Regions from separate parts of the Idiomarina sp. UBA4520 genome, predicted to be linked through region 3. Evidence: predicted binding sites of a transcription regulator. Region 3 holds the regulator's gene; each other region holds the start of a gene.
The links. Region 3 encodes sigma-54, which starts transcription at its own class of promoters, with help from an activator protein. Its sites were predicted from a motif close to GTTGGCACGNNNNTNGNNT; they were not measured.

Region 1: flgA (flagellar basal body P-ring formation chaperone FlgA) is a predicted target of sigma-54. The motif match lies at 1,302-1,320, and genes of this name have one in related genera.
Region 2: flgF (flagellar basal-body rod protein FlgF) is a predicted target of sigma-54. The motif match lies at 1,607-1,625, and genes of this name have one in related genera.

What each region holds. Positions count from the first base shown of each region.
Region 1 is NZ_DGMK01000015.1:33,491-37,781, reverse strand. It holds gene B3850_RS07230 (CheR family methyltransferase) at 1-312, opposite strand, end outside; gene B3850_RS07225 (chemotaxis protein CheV) at 333-1,268, opposite strand; gene flgA (flagellar basal body P-ring formation chaperone FlgA) at 1,432-2,157, shown strand; gene flgM (flagellar biosynthesis anti-sigma factor FlgM) at 2,248-2,571, shown strand; gene B3850_RS07210 (flagellar protein FlgN) at 2,571-2,972, shown strand; gene B3850_RS07205 (LPP20 family lipoprotein) at 3,031-3,510, shown strand; gene B3850_RS07200 (flagellar assembly protein FlgT) at 3,618-4,291, shown strand, end outside.
Region 2 is NZ_DGMK01000015.1:39,797-44,087, forward strand. It holds gene B3850_RS07245 (flagellar hook assembly protein FlgD) at 1-170, shown strand, start outside; gene flgE (flagellar hook protein FlgE) at 186-1,553, shown strand; gene flgF (flagellar basal-body rod protein FlgF) at 1,675-2,418, shown strand; gene flgG (flagellar basal-body rod protein FlgG) at 2,456-3,244, shown strand; gene flgH (flagellar basal body L-ring protein FlgH) at 3,267-3,941, shown strand; gene B3850_RS07270 (flagellar basal body P-ring protein FlgI) at 3,997-4,291, shown strand, end outside.
Region 3 is NZ_DGMK01000004.1:152,839-157,129, forward strand. It holds gene lptC (LPS export ABC transporter periplasmic protein LptC) at 1-88, shown strand, start outside; gene lptA (lipopolysaccharide transport periplasmic protein LptA) at 57-593, shown strand; gene lptB (LPS export ABC transporter ATP-binding protein) at 595-1,320, shown strand; gene B3850_RS02115 (RNA polymerase factor sigma-54) at 1,342-2,802, shown strand; gene hpf (ribosome hibernation promoting factor) at 2,829-3,116, shown strand; gene ptsN (PTS IIA-like nitrogen regulatory protein PtsN) at 3,120-3,590, shown strand; gene rapZ (RNase adapter RapZ) at 3,581-4,291, shown strand, end outside.

The DNA.
Region 1 (4,291 bases), on a different contig from region 3:
AGGTCCGGTGTGGTTTTTGTATTCGGGTAAAATGCGATCGTGCAGAATTTGAAATGGGTAAGTGTCGCGAAACCATAAGGTTTCATTAGTGGTCATGGCGTCAATAACCGCCGCCCTCACTGCGCGTTCACTAATTTTCATAGAGCGCTTTACCAACTCTGACAACGAGTCAATATTAAAGCGCCCCATTAACGGGCTGAGCCGGCTTTTAACCAAGTACAGTTTACTCTCGCCCAGTACAATACCGCACTGGTGCTCCAGGAACTGACGAAACTCTTGGTATTCCGATAAACTTAATTCGCGATTCGACACGTTATATTAACTGCTACTCTTTAAATGGTTACTTCGGTATTAAGCCATTTTTGAACGGCTGTCGCCAGCTCATCGGGATGAAATTTTGCAATAAAATCATCGGCGCCGACTTTCTTCACCATAGCCTGATTAAAGACGCCACTCAATGATGTATGCAAAATAACATGAATATCGCGTAAATCGGGGTCAGCTTTTACCTCAGCGGTTAATGTATAGCCATCCATCACCGGCATCTCTACGTCAGACACCATAACAGGTACGTGGGTATGTACATTGCCGCCCAGCTCTTTTGCTTTCTCTTTTAAATACTCAAGCGCTTCTTTACCGTTTTTCTTCACTTCCAGGTTAATACCCAGCGACTGAAGCGCGCGCTTAATTTGGTTGCGTGCTACTGAAGAGTCATCGGTAATAAGAAGAGTGAGGTCTTCTTTGGCCACATTGACTTCTGCATTGGCCACTTCTTCACTAACGTCCGAGTTAACCGGCACTATGTCAGCCAAAATACGTTCAACGTCAATTATTTCAACCAATTCATTTTCGATTTCGGTTACCGCTGTCAGGTAAGCGTCGCGCCCGGCCCCTTTCGGCGGTGGCATTACGTCTTCCCAATTAATATTCATAATGCGATCAACACCACCCACCAGGAAGCCCTGAACAGTTCGGTTGTATTCGGAAATAATGACGAAGCGGTTTTCAATGTCGGTGATAGCCGGCCCGCCGGTTGCCATGCTCAAATCGATAATGGAAATAGCCTGGCCACGAATATGTGCAACACCTCTGACTAACGGGTTGCGCTGCGGCATTGCCGTTAACTTAGGACAAGGTAAAACTTCTCTGACCTTAAACACATTAATTCCGAAGCGTTGTTTCCCTGTTAACCTGAACAACAATAACTCCAGTCGGTTTTGTCCGACCATTTGTGTGCGCTGATTCACTGAATCGAGAATACTGGCCATGCTTCACTCCTGTAATATGGCAGGCTACCTTTGTTCGGCACGGTATTTGCTTAAACTACTATTAGCAAATATGTATTGGTCGAGCCGCCGAACTTTTGACGTTATACCGTTTTTTTTCGGCAGGCAGCCAGATAACCTTAGTAGATAACGTCAGGATATTTTTATGATAGTACGTAAATCGCTGTTGATCAGTTCGCTTTTTGCAATAACGATTTTGCTCTTGGGCTTTACCCCAAATAATGCGCTGGCACAAAGTAATGACGTACGCCTCGATTATAAGGCATTACAGACTCTGGCGCATGATTTTGTTCGCTCTCAGGTCAGCGCACCTGAAAGTGGTCGCATTGACGTTGTTGCGAATAACCTGGATCCCCGAATGACAGCAAAGCGATGTTCAGCGGCACCAGAGGTTGGCTTAGCGAGCAACGCAAGGTTAGATGGCTACACAACCGTAGAAATTAAGTGTGCTACCGCAAACGGTTGGCGAACCTATGTGCCGGTCAGAATTTACCGTTATAAAAACGTGGTCACCGCATCAGGTCCTATGTCTCCGGGCCAAATGATCAGCGACAGCGACTTAACCTTTGCCGAAGTCGATTTAAACCAAATACGCTCAAACGTTTATACAACAAAGGAACTATTGATTGGCGCCCGCGTCAAAAAGCGCATTGGCGCCGGTCAGGCAATTCGACCAAGCGATACCTGTCTTGTTTGTGAGGACCAAACGGTTACAATAGTTGCTAAAAATAAAGCATTAAGAATTACCGCTGACGGAAAAGCGTTAGCTGACGGCTTAAAAGGCGAATCCGTTGTCGTGAAAAACGCCCGCTCAGGCAAGTCGATAGAAGCGGTTGTGACAGGGCTGAACGAGGTTACCGTCAACCTTTAAAATACTTTACAAAAAAGTGGATTTTTTAGTTAAGTTTTTTCGGATATGGTCGATAAGTAACCGAGACTTACTATCTAGCGAGGCAACACAATGGCTATTAACATCAATAATGCTGGATTGAAAAACACCAGTATCGATAACAAATCAAGCAATCGCCAGGTTCAAAACGGCCAGGCGGGTAATTCTGCATCGGTTTCTCAAAAAGGTGGTGACGCGGTTTCTTTAACCAGCGAAGCGCAACAACTGGGCGGCTTGCAGGAAAAAGCCATGAACAGTAGTGGTATCGACCAAGCTAAAGTGGACAGAATTAAAGCAGAAATTGAAAGCGGCTCATACAAAATTAATGTTGAGCAGTTAGCCTCAAAACTTGCGCAGTTTGAATCTGATCTTTTCGCTGGCGGTAACGACGAATAATGACAGAAGTCGCGTCGGTCAACCAATTGCTTGATGACATGGCGGAGTCGCTAGATAGGCTGGCTTTGCTGCAACAGCGCGAGCTAAATGCCATTGTCGATCGCGAGCATGCAGACGTTCCTGCTATTACTTCCGAAAAAGAAAAAGCTCTGGCCGAAGTGACACGCCTCGACACTTTGTTGTCAGAGCACCCCGATAAAGACACGTTGAAAGAAGACCCTCAGTTAGCCACTGCAGTTGAGTCTATCAAGCAAACCCTTGCCAATATCCAGCACCAAAACCAAGTCAATGAGCGTGTGGTTCAGTCCACTCTGAACAGCATTGATCAGCTCAAGCAAAGTATTTTACAGTCAGCCCGCAAAGACTCTCTTACCTACAACAGTAAAGGCAAAATTCGTTAAAGAATTCTGCGTTTCAGCCGTTATAACGATTAGTACGTTTTAGTCCGTAGGGGTCGTTATGACAAAGCAAATTTTGACACTGGGTATTGTCCTTTCATCAATGCTGTTGAGCGGTTGTGCCGCTTACAACAACTTTGTGTACGATCAAAAGCACGTCGAATGGGAAACTCAAACGCCTGACACCTTTCCGGTATTAAACGCGGTTGGCTATGCGCCTATTGAAAAGCAATCAGGTGATTCGGCTCAAGTGAAAGATCTAAACGCTATGCGCGCCTCGAAACTCGCTGCGTACCGAGAGCTTGCAGAGCAAGTTTACGGACAACGGATTGCCGGTAGCAGTTCGGTGGAAGACTGGGCGTTAAATAACGACAGCTTTCAGGCATCGGTTGACGGTGTTATTCGCGGGGCCGAAGTCGTGAAAACCTACACTGTTGGCGAGTATTACGCGACAGAGTTGCGTTTAGACTTTGAGAAAGTGCACCGCTTGTATCAAAGCACCAACCGCCAGCAAAAAGTAAAACGTGTTGTTTATTATTAAGCGGCGCTTTTAAGTCATAATTTGGCAGGGTTCTTGCAGTTTATTTCAGAGAAAACCACAAAGACCGACAATAAATCGACACTTTGGATAAGACTGGGATACGACACATGAACTGGAAGACCTTGCTTTTACTCGCGTCACTTATTTTTCTTGCGTTTCCAAGCGACGCCCGCTGGATTGAAGCTCAGGGTACGGCGCGTATTGTTAACGGCGATGTCGAAAAGGCGCGCCAGCAAGCCATTGAAAACGCTCTTCAGCAAGCCCTACTCTCCACCGGTGGCAGTATCAGCAGTATTCAGCAAGTTGTCGACGGTGTATTAAGTAACACAGAAACCCAGTGGACCAGTCGTGGCAATGTTGATCAGGTCAGTATTGTTCGTGAAGAGGTTCGTGATGATCGTGTCGTGGTTCTATTACGTGCTGATATCTGGAACCGTGAAGGTGACTGCACCCGCAGTAGCTACAAAAATTCCGTCACTATTGTGCCGTTTGAGCTTCGTGATCGAGCCCATGGCACCTGGGGCCAAATTTGGGACATTGGTGAAGTTGCCGCTGAGCGCTTTTCCCGCACTCTGGGCGGTGTTGGCAGCCAAATTCATATTGCGCATACCTTGCAGCGTCACGCCGGTCTAAACAACGCTTTAAGTGGTCTGAACCTTGAAGAGTTAGGTCGTATGGCACGAAGTCTTGGGCTGGCTAATGACAGTCAGTTTGTGGTGTTTGGATTATTTGACGACCTGGCTATGATGAATACGGATTCAGGCTGGTTATGGTCATCAAC
Region 2 (4,291 bases), on a different contig from region 3:
GCAATTACTCATTTTCGGTGAACGCGACCGTTGGAGGTCAAGCCGAGGAGCTTCCGTTACAAATGCATGCGCGTGTCCAGAGCGTCAGTACGGGCGGTGAGCGAGGCGTTGTTTTGAACCTTAAAGGATTAGGTGGCATCAAGCTTTCTGATGTCTCTGAAATTAGTTAACAAGTGAGGTGACTTATGTCATTTAGTATTGCACTCAGCGGTATCAATGCATCTCAAAAAGATTTAGATGTAACTGCTAATAATATTTCAAACGTCAAGACGTCGGGTTTTAAACAATCTAGAGCTGAATTCGCTGACGTTTATGCGACAAGCATCTTTAATGCCGGTAATACCAAAGTTGGGGACGGCGTTTTGACCTCATCGGTAGCTCAGCAGTTTAGTCAAGGCGCGCTAGAACTCACTGAAAACTCATTGGATATGGCGATTTCAGGCAACGGTTTCTTTGCAACGACAGACGGTTTGGGCTCTCGTGACATGACTTATACGCGTTCGGGTGCATTTAAGCTAAACGATGACAAGTTTATTGTGGATAACCAAGGTAACTTTTTACAGGGTTACCAAGTTAATCGTAATAGCGGAGCAACCACTTCGACGAGTTTAGCGACAACGCAACCTATCCGTGTACCTGATGTGGCAGGAGCTCCTCAACAAACCGAAAATATTTTTACAAGCTTTAACGTTGATGCGCGTTTAACGAACATTCCTGATAATGGCGGTGGCCCACCTCCGACGTCAAACTTTGATCCGGATTCGCCTTCGACTTATAACGCATCAACGTCTGCGACAGTTTACGATTCTTTGGGCGAGTCACATATTCTATCAACTTATTACGTGAAACGAGGCTCAAACCAATGGGATGTTTATGCGACGTTTGACGGCAAAGAAATTAACATGGGTACTGCCGCAAATGCTAATGGAGGTGCTGAGTCCGCAGCCGGGTCGGTAGGCCGTAGAGTTGCCTTTAACCCTGATGGGACGCCTAATGTAGCGGCTCCGAATATCACATTTCCGGAAGCAATTATTGATTTAAACGGCAGTGATCCAAATGGTGACCCTTATCTAACAAATGGTGCGGATGATACGCAAACCGTTCAATTCAACTTTCAGGATGAAACGGGCACAACAGCGCCCACACAGTTTGCTTCTGATTTTGAAGTAACAACGCTTGACCAGGATGGAACAACTGTAGGTCGTCTTACAAATGTTGATATTAGTAAAAGTGGCTCCATTGCAGCAACTTATTCTAATGGTGATGTGCAATACTTAGGGCAGGTTGCTTTGGTTCGTTTTGCGAACGAGCAAGGCCTAACTCAAATAGGTGGCACTAAGTGGCGTGAGAGTATCTCATCCGGCGAACCATTGTCTGGTGAAGCGAATACCGGAACTTTTGGTTCTATAGAAGCATCAGCGTTAGAAAACTCTAACGTAAACCTCACTAAAGAGCTGGTGGATCTGATTACCGCGCAACGTAACTTCCAGGCCAACTCGCGTTCGCTGGAAGTGAACAACACCATTAACCAGACTATCCTGCAGATTCGATAATTGAATTAGCTGGGAAATGTAAAAAAGGACGCCTTCGGGCGTCTTTTTTCGTTTTTGGCACGGAATCTGCATTGTCTAGGGTAACGATCGAAAACGACAAAATTTTGGCTGGAGGTCAGCTATGGACAAAATGCTCTGGGTTGCCATGAGCGGCGCCAAAGAAAACATGAACGCGGTGTCGGTGCGGGCAAATAACCTGGCCAACGCAAACACTGACGGTTTTAAGGCGGATTTGGAACAAGCCCGATCTATGCAGGCGTTTGGCGAAGGCTTGCCAACCCGTGTGTTTGCCATGACCGAAAGTCCTGGGCAGAACTTTGCCGCAGGTGCGCTGCAAACCACCGGCCGCAATATGGATGTTGCCATACAAGACCAGGGCTGGATAGCCGTTCAGGACCAAAATGGCAATGAACGCTATACCCGAAACGGCAGCCTGGAAGTGGGTACCGACGGCCTTCTGAAAAACTCAAAAGGTAACACCATTGTTGGTGACAACGGCCCTATTTTTGTACCCCAGCCTGTCGACAAGCTGACGATTGGAGCTAACGGTAATGTATCTGTTCGTCCTATGGGCGCACCAGAAAATGTTATGGAAGTGATAGGCCGTATCAAGTTGGTGAACCCGCCAAACGGCAATATCGAGAAAGGCACGGATGGTTTGTTCAAACTGAAAGATGACCAAGTTGCGCTAGCCGATGCCAACGTTAGATTACAAATTGGTGCTCTGGAAAGCAGTAACGTCAACAGCGTCGAAGAAATGACAAGCATGATTGCTCTGCAGCGCCAATACGAAATGAACGTCAAATTAATGAAAACCGCCGATGAAAACGCACAGCGCTCAGAGTCTCTGATGCGCATCAGTTAGTCGAAATTTCATTAATGGCGTATAGAGGAGACATAACATGAACCCAGCATTATGGATCAGTAAAACCGGACTGGATGCGCAGCAACGCGATATCTCGGTAATTTCAAATAACCTGGCGAACTCAAGTACGGTTGGCTTTAAGAAAAGCCGGGCAGTATTCGAAGACTTGCTGTATCAAAACATTAACCAGCCGGGCGGCCAGTCTGCTCAGGACACCGAGTTACCGAATGGCCTTATGGTCGGCGCCGGTACCAAAGTGGTCGCGACGCAAAAATCGCATACTCAAGGTAATGTGCAAACGACCGACAACTCGCTGGATGTGATGATTGACGGAAAAGGTTTCTTCCAGATTTTGATGCCGGACGGAACTATCTCCTACACGCGTAACGGTCAGTTTTCACTGAACGAAGAGGGGGAGATGGTGACTTCGGGTAACGGTTATACGTTAGAGCCGGCTATTCAAATTCCTGAAGACGCTATGTCAGTCAGCATTTCTCAGGAAGGTGAAGTGACGGTAACTCAGCCCGGTAACCCGGATAACGTTGTGGTCGGCCAAATTAACCTGGTCAACTTCATTAACCCAGCGGGTTTAGAGCCTATGGGTCAAAACCTGTATCGCGAGACAGCGGTCAGCGGCGCACCACTTGAGGCTGTGCCGGGTGTTGACGGTATGGGTAACACCATTCAGGGGGCTCTGGAAACCTCTAACGTCAACGTGACTGAAGAGCTGGTCAACCTGATTGAGAGTCAGCGTGGTTACGAGATGAACTCAAAAGTGATTTCCTCGGTTGACCAAATGCTGAGCTTCGTCACCCAGCAACTTTAATAATCAATAACAGGTGGCTGTGATGCGTTACTTATTAGCAACTTTAGCAATTTTAGCGGTGACGGGCTGTGCAAGCTCACCGCATAAGCCAATGCCGGATGACCCTTACTACGCACCGGTATTGCCGGAAGAGCGTGCACAGCCGGTCGTGCCAACGGGGTCTCTATTTCAGGATGCGTACGCAGACAACCTGTACTCAGACATAAAAGCGCGTCGCTTAGGCGACATTATTACGGTGACCCTGCAGGAGCAGACAACCGCCAGTAAAACGGCAACGACTGAAACCTCTAAAGAAAGCACGGCAGAGCTTGGTGCGCCAACAATGTTTGGACGGGATATTACCGTTGGAGGCAACCCGTTGTCTGCTGGCATTAACGGAACGCGGGACTTTAATGGCGACGCCAGTTCGGATCAAAGCAATCAACTTACCGGTGAAATTACTGTGACGGTGATAAAAGTACTGCCGAATGGCAACTTAATAGTGCGTGGTGAGAAGTGGATGCGCATTAATACCGGCGACGAGTACATTCGTTTAACCGGCATGATCCGGCCACGGGACATAACTGCAGCTAACCAAATTCCATCGACTCGTGTTGCCAATGCACGTATTGAATACTCAGGCACGGGCAGCCTTGCCCAAGTGCAGGAGCAGGGCTGGTTAACACGTTTCTTCAACAGTCCAATTTGGCCGTTCTAAGGAGTTGGGCATGAAAGTAGCAAAACTAATTACCTTAACCCTGTGCTTAGTCTCGATGTTGGTAGCGCCCGTGCAGGCATCTCGTATTAAAGACATTGCATCGGTGCAGGGTATTCGTGACAACCAGCTAATAGGTTATGGTTTAGTTGTTGGTTTGCCGGGAACGGGCGAGCAAACCCCGTTTACTGACCAAACTTTCCGCACTATGCTGGGTAACTTTGGTATTAATGTCCCCGCTAATGAGCGACCCAAAATTGATAATGTGGCGGCCGTTGCGGTGCATGCTGACTTGCCGGCCTTCGCGAAACCCGGTCAGAAAATTGATGTGACGGTGTCCTCCGTGGGCAGTG
Region 3 (4,291 bases):
TCGTGGTGATGGTTTAAGCGCCGACATGAGCGCAGAAATAATGGAGTTAAAACGACATGTTAAAACGGTTTTCCAGCCAAAGTCTTAGCTTCCTGGCGCTATTAGTGCTTCCTTTGGCTGTTATGGCGCAAGGAAAAGCTGACTTTAAAAAGCCGATGGAAGTCGAGTCGAGCCACGAGCAGTTCGACATCAAGAATAATAAGCTAGTACTGACTGATAACGTTATCATTCGGCAAGGTACCTTGCTTATTAACGCTGACCGACTTGAAGCCTCTGCCAGTGAAAACGGTGAACAAGCAGACACCTTTATTGCGGAAGGCTCTCCGGCAACCTATACACAAACGCTGGAAAACGGAAATGAAATTAGTGCTCAAGCCAATAAGATAACCTACTTCCAGACTGAGCAGCGGCTTGAACTCAGTGGCGATGCAAAAATTTCGCAAGGTACCAGTAGTTCAAGTGGCGATACTATTGTTTATGACTTGGCTGAGCAAACCATCTCGGCAAGCAGTTCTGATACCGATAACGGACGCGTGATTACGATATTTACGCCGAAAACAAAAGACGACAAAAACGATAACGAGAACCCTTAATATGGCAACCTTACGAGTTAAACATCTCGCCAAAAGCTTTAAGCGTCGTCAGGTTGTAAAAGACGTTAGTCTGGAAGTCAGTCAGGGCCAAATTATTGGGCTGTTAGGCCCAAATGGCGCAGGGAAGACAACAACCTTCTATATGATTGTCGGCTTGATCAACAGCGACAAAGGCCAGATTTTACTGGATAAAGACGACTTAACCGCCCTGCCGATGCACGAGCGTGCTCGCCGCGGAATTGGCTACTTACCGCAAGAGGCGTCTATTTTCAGAAAATTGACCGTGCGTGATAACTTGATGGCTATTTTAGAAACTCGCAAAGAGCTCTCTGCAAACGAGCGCGAAGAGCAGCTCGACTCGCTGCTGGAAGAGTTTAATATTGGGCATATCGCTAATAGCCTGGGCATGAGTTTATCTGGCGGCGAGAGGCGCCGCGTTGAAATCGCCCGCGCATTAGCTGCTGAGCCCACGTTTATTCTGTTAGATGAGCCTTTCGCAGGCGTTGACCCTATTTCGGTTATCGATATTAAGAAAATTGTTGAACATTTGAAGCAGCGTGGTATTGGTGTACTTATTACCGATCATAATGTCAGAGAAACGCTGTCCGTTTGTGAACACGCGTATATTGTTAGCCACGGAGAACTTATTGCCAGCGGAGATGCAGAAAGTATATTATCGAATCAACAGGTTAAAGACGTTTACCTCGGTGAGCAGTTCACCCTTTAATGTGATACCGGGACGATAACCATGAGACAAAGTCTGCAGCTAAAAATTGGTCAGCAACTGACCATGACGCCTCAGTTACAACAAGCTATACGCTTGCTGCAGCTCTCTTCGCTCGACTTACAGGCAGAGATTCAAGACGCTCTGGACAATAACCCATTGTTAGAAGTCGAGAGTGAGCAGTCCCAGGACAGCGACAGCGCGGATCATGTAAACTCCTTACATAAAGACGACAGCCAACGAGAAACATCCGACGTTATTAAAACTCAGGAAATGCCGGAAGATCTGCCTGTCGACAGTACCTGGGACGATACTTATTCGTCATCTACGCCAGTCAATGGCGCAGCATCGAGCAGTAAGTCGTACGACGGCGACTACGAGGTTTACCAAGGCTCAACCAGCGAATCTCTGCAGGATCATCTCATTTGGCAAATGCAGCTCTCACACTTTTCTGAGGAAGACACCGCCATTGGCGAAGCCATTATTGAGGCTATTGACGACAACGGTTATTTAACCGCAGATATCGACGACATTATAGAGTCTGTGCGCCTACCCGAGGTTGGCGAGGAAGAAGTTTGCATGGTACTCAAGCGCATTCAACATTTCGACCCTGTCGGAGTTGGTGCGCGCACAGTTAGTGAGTGTCTCGCCATTCAGTTAAGACAACTGGATGACCGCACGCCCTTCAAATATGACGCCCTAACCCTTGTTTGCGATCATATGGACTTGTTAGGCAACCGCGACTTTCGCAATATTCAGCGCAAGCTGAAGCTATCAGAAAACGACTTACGAGAAGTCATGCGCCTAATTCAGCAAATGCACCCACACCCGGGCGAACAAGTTGCTCAGCAAGAAGTCGAGTACGTTATTCCTGACGTTGCAGTCATGAAAAAGAATGGCCGCTGGGTGGTCGAATTAAACCCCGATAGCGTACCTAAATTAAAGGTCAATGAAGAATACGCGGCACTGAGTAAAGCGGCGAAGTCCTCGGCAGACAGTCAGTATATTAAAAACCATACGCAAGAAGCTCGTTGGTTTATTAAAAGCCTCGAAAGCCGTAATGAAACACTGCTGAAAGTTGCCAACTGCATTGTCCAGCGCCAGCAAGGCTTTTTTGAGTACGGCGAAGAGGCAATGAAGCCTATGGTACTCAACGATGTCGCCGAAGCGGTAGAAATGCATGAAAGTACTATTTCACGAGTGACAACGCAGAAGTTTTTACATTGCCCAAGAGGCATTTTTGAACTGAAATACTTTTTCTCTAGCCATGTCAGTACAGAAGGTGGAGGTGAGTGTTCAAGTACCGCAATACGTGCTTTAATTAAGAAGTTGGTCGCTGCAGAAAATCGTAGCAAACCATTAAGCGACAGCAAAATCGCTGAACTGATAGCCGAGCAAGGCATCAAAGTAGCGAGGAGGACAATTGCGAAGTACCGGGAATCATTGAATATTCCCTCATCGAGTCAACGCAAGAGTCTTTTATAACTTGTAAACTGCAGAAGGAAGACGTTATGCAAATTAATCTTACTGGTCATCATATCGATATCACTGAGTCTCTGCGTGAGTATGTGGATACAAAATTTGCTAAGTTAGAGCGCCATTTTGACCATATAACCAACGTTCACGTCATCCTTAATGTTGAAAAAACGAATCAAAAAGCAGAAGCTACCGTGCATTTGAACGGCGGCGAAATTTTTGCTGACTCTGTTCACGATGATATGTACGCAGCGATTGACGGCTTAATCAACAAACTCGACCGTCAGGTTATTAAACACAAAGAAAAAATGAAAAAGCATTAGTCCATGCAAATAAGTGAGTTGTTAAGCCCCGACTGCACCAAGTGTGCAGTCGAGGGTGCAAGTAAAAAGCGGTTATTAGAGACCATTAGCCAAATTGTTGCGCCGAAACTGTCAGGCATTACCCGTCATGACATTTTTGAAAGCCTTATAAATCGCGAGCGCTTGGGAAGTACCGGCATTGGTTTAGGTATTGCGATACCCCATGGACGACTCGCTAAAGCCAGCCATCCGGTTGCCGTATTATTGACGTTGGATGAGCCGATTGAATTTGACGCTATTGATAACCAGCCGGTTGATATTGTTTTTGCGCTGTTAGTGCCTGAGTCAGAGCATGAAAACCATTTACAGACACTGGCCGCAGTTGCACGTCGCATGAACGACAAAGATTGCACCAGAGCACTTCGCAACGCTGATACAGACAACGCACTTTATCAACTATTTATTGGGGAAGGTGAAGATAAGCCATGCAACTGATTATTGTCAGTGGTCGCTCGGGATCGGGTAAAACTATCGCCCTTCGAGTACTCGAGGATCTTGGCTTTTACTGTGTCGACAACTTACCCATTAGCCTACTACCAACACTGGTCCATGCGGTCATGGAACAGTATTCTAAAATTGCCATAAGCATTGACGTTCGCAACTTGCCAGAGCATTCAGAAGAGCTGCTCGATTCACTGAATTTTCTACCCAAAGGGGTTGAACCCGAAGTGCTATTTATTGATGCCGACGACAACACCCTGCTTAAGCGATTTGGTGAAACACGCCGGTTGCACCCGCTGTCGCAAAAAGAGTTACCTCTGGTTGATGCATTACAAGCCGAGCTTAAATTGTTAGAGCCCATTATGGAGCGCGCTACCTGGCGCCTCGACAGCAGCGACTTGTCATTGCATCAACTTAGCGAAGAGGTGCGAGAGCGTGTATTAGGCAGAGCAGATAAAAAACTGATTATCGTCTTTCAGTCCTTTGGTTTTAAGTACGGGCTGCCTAAAGACGCCGACTTTGTGTTTGACGCTCGCATATTGCCTAATCCGCACTGGCAACCCGAGCTCAAATTGCTCACGGGGTTAGACCCGGATGTGCAGCATTATTTCCGACAACAGCCGTTAGTGACTAAGTTTATTTATCAGCTCGAAAACTTTTTGGGAACCTGGCTGCCACACTTTCAGCGCAGCAAC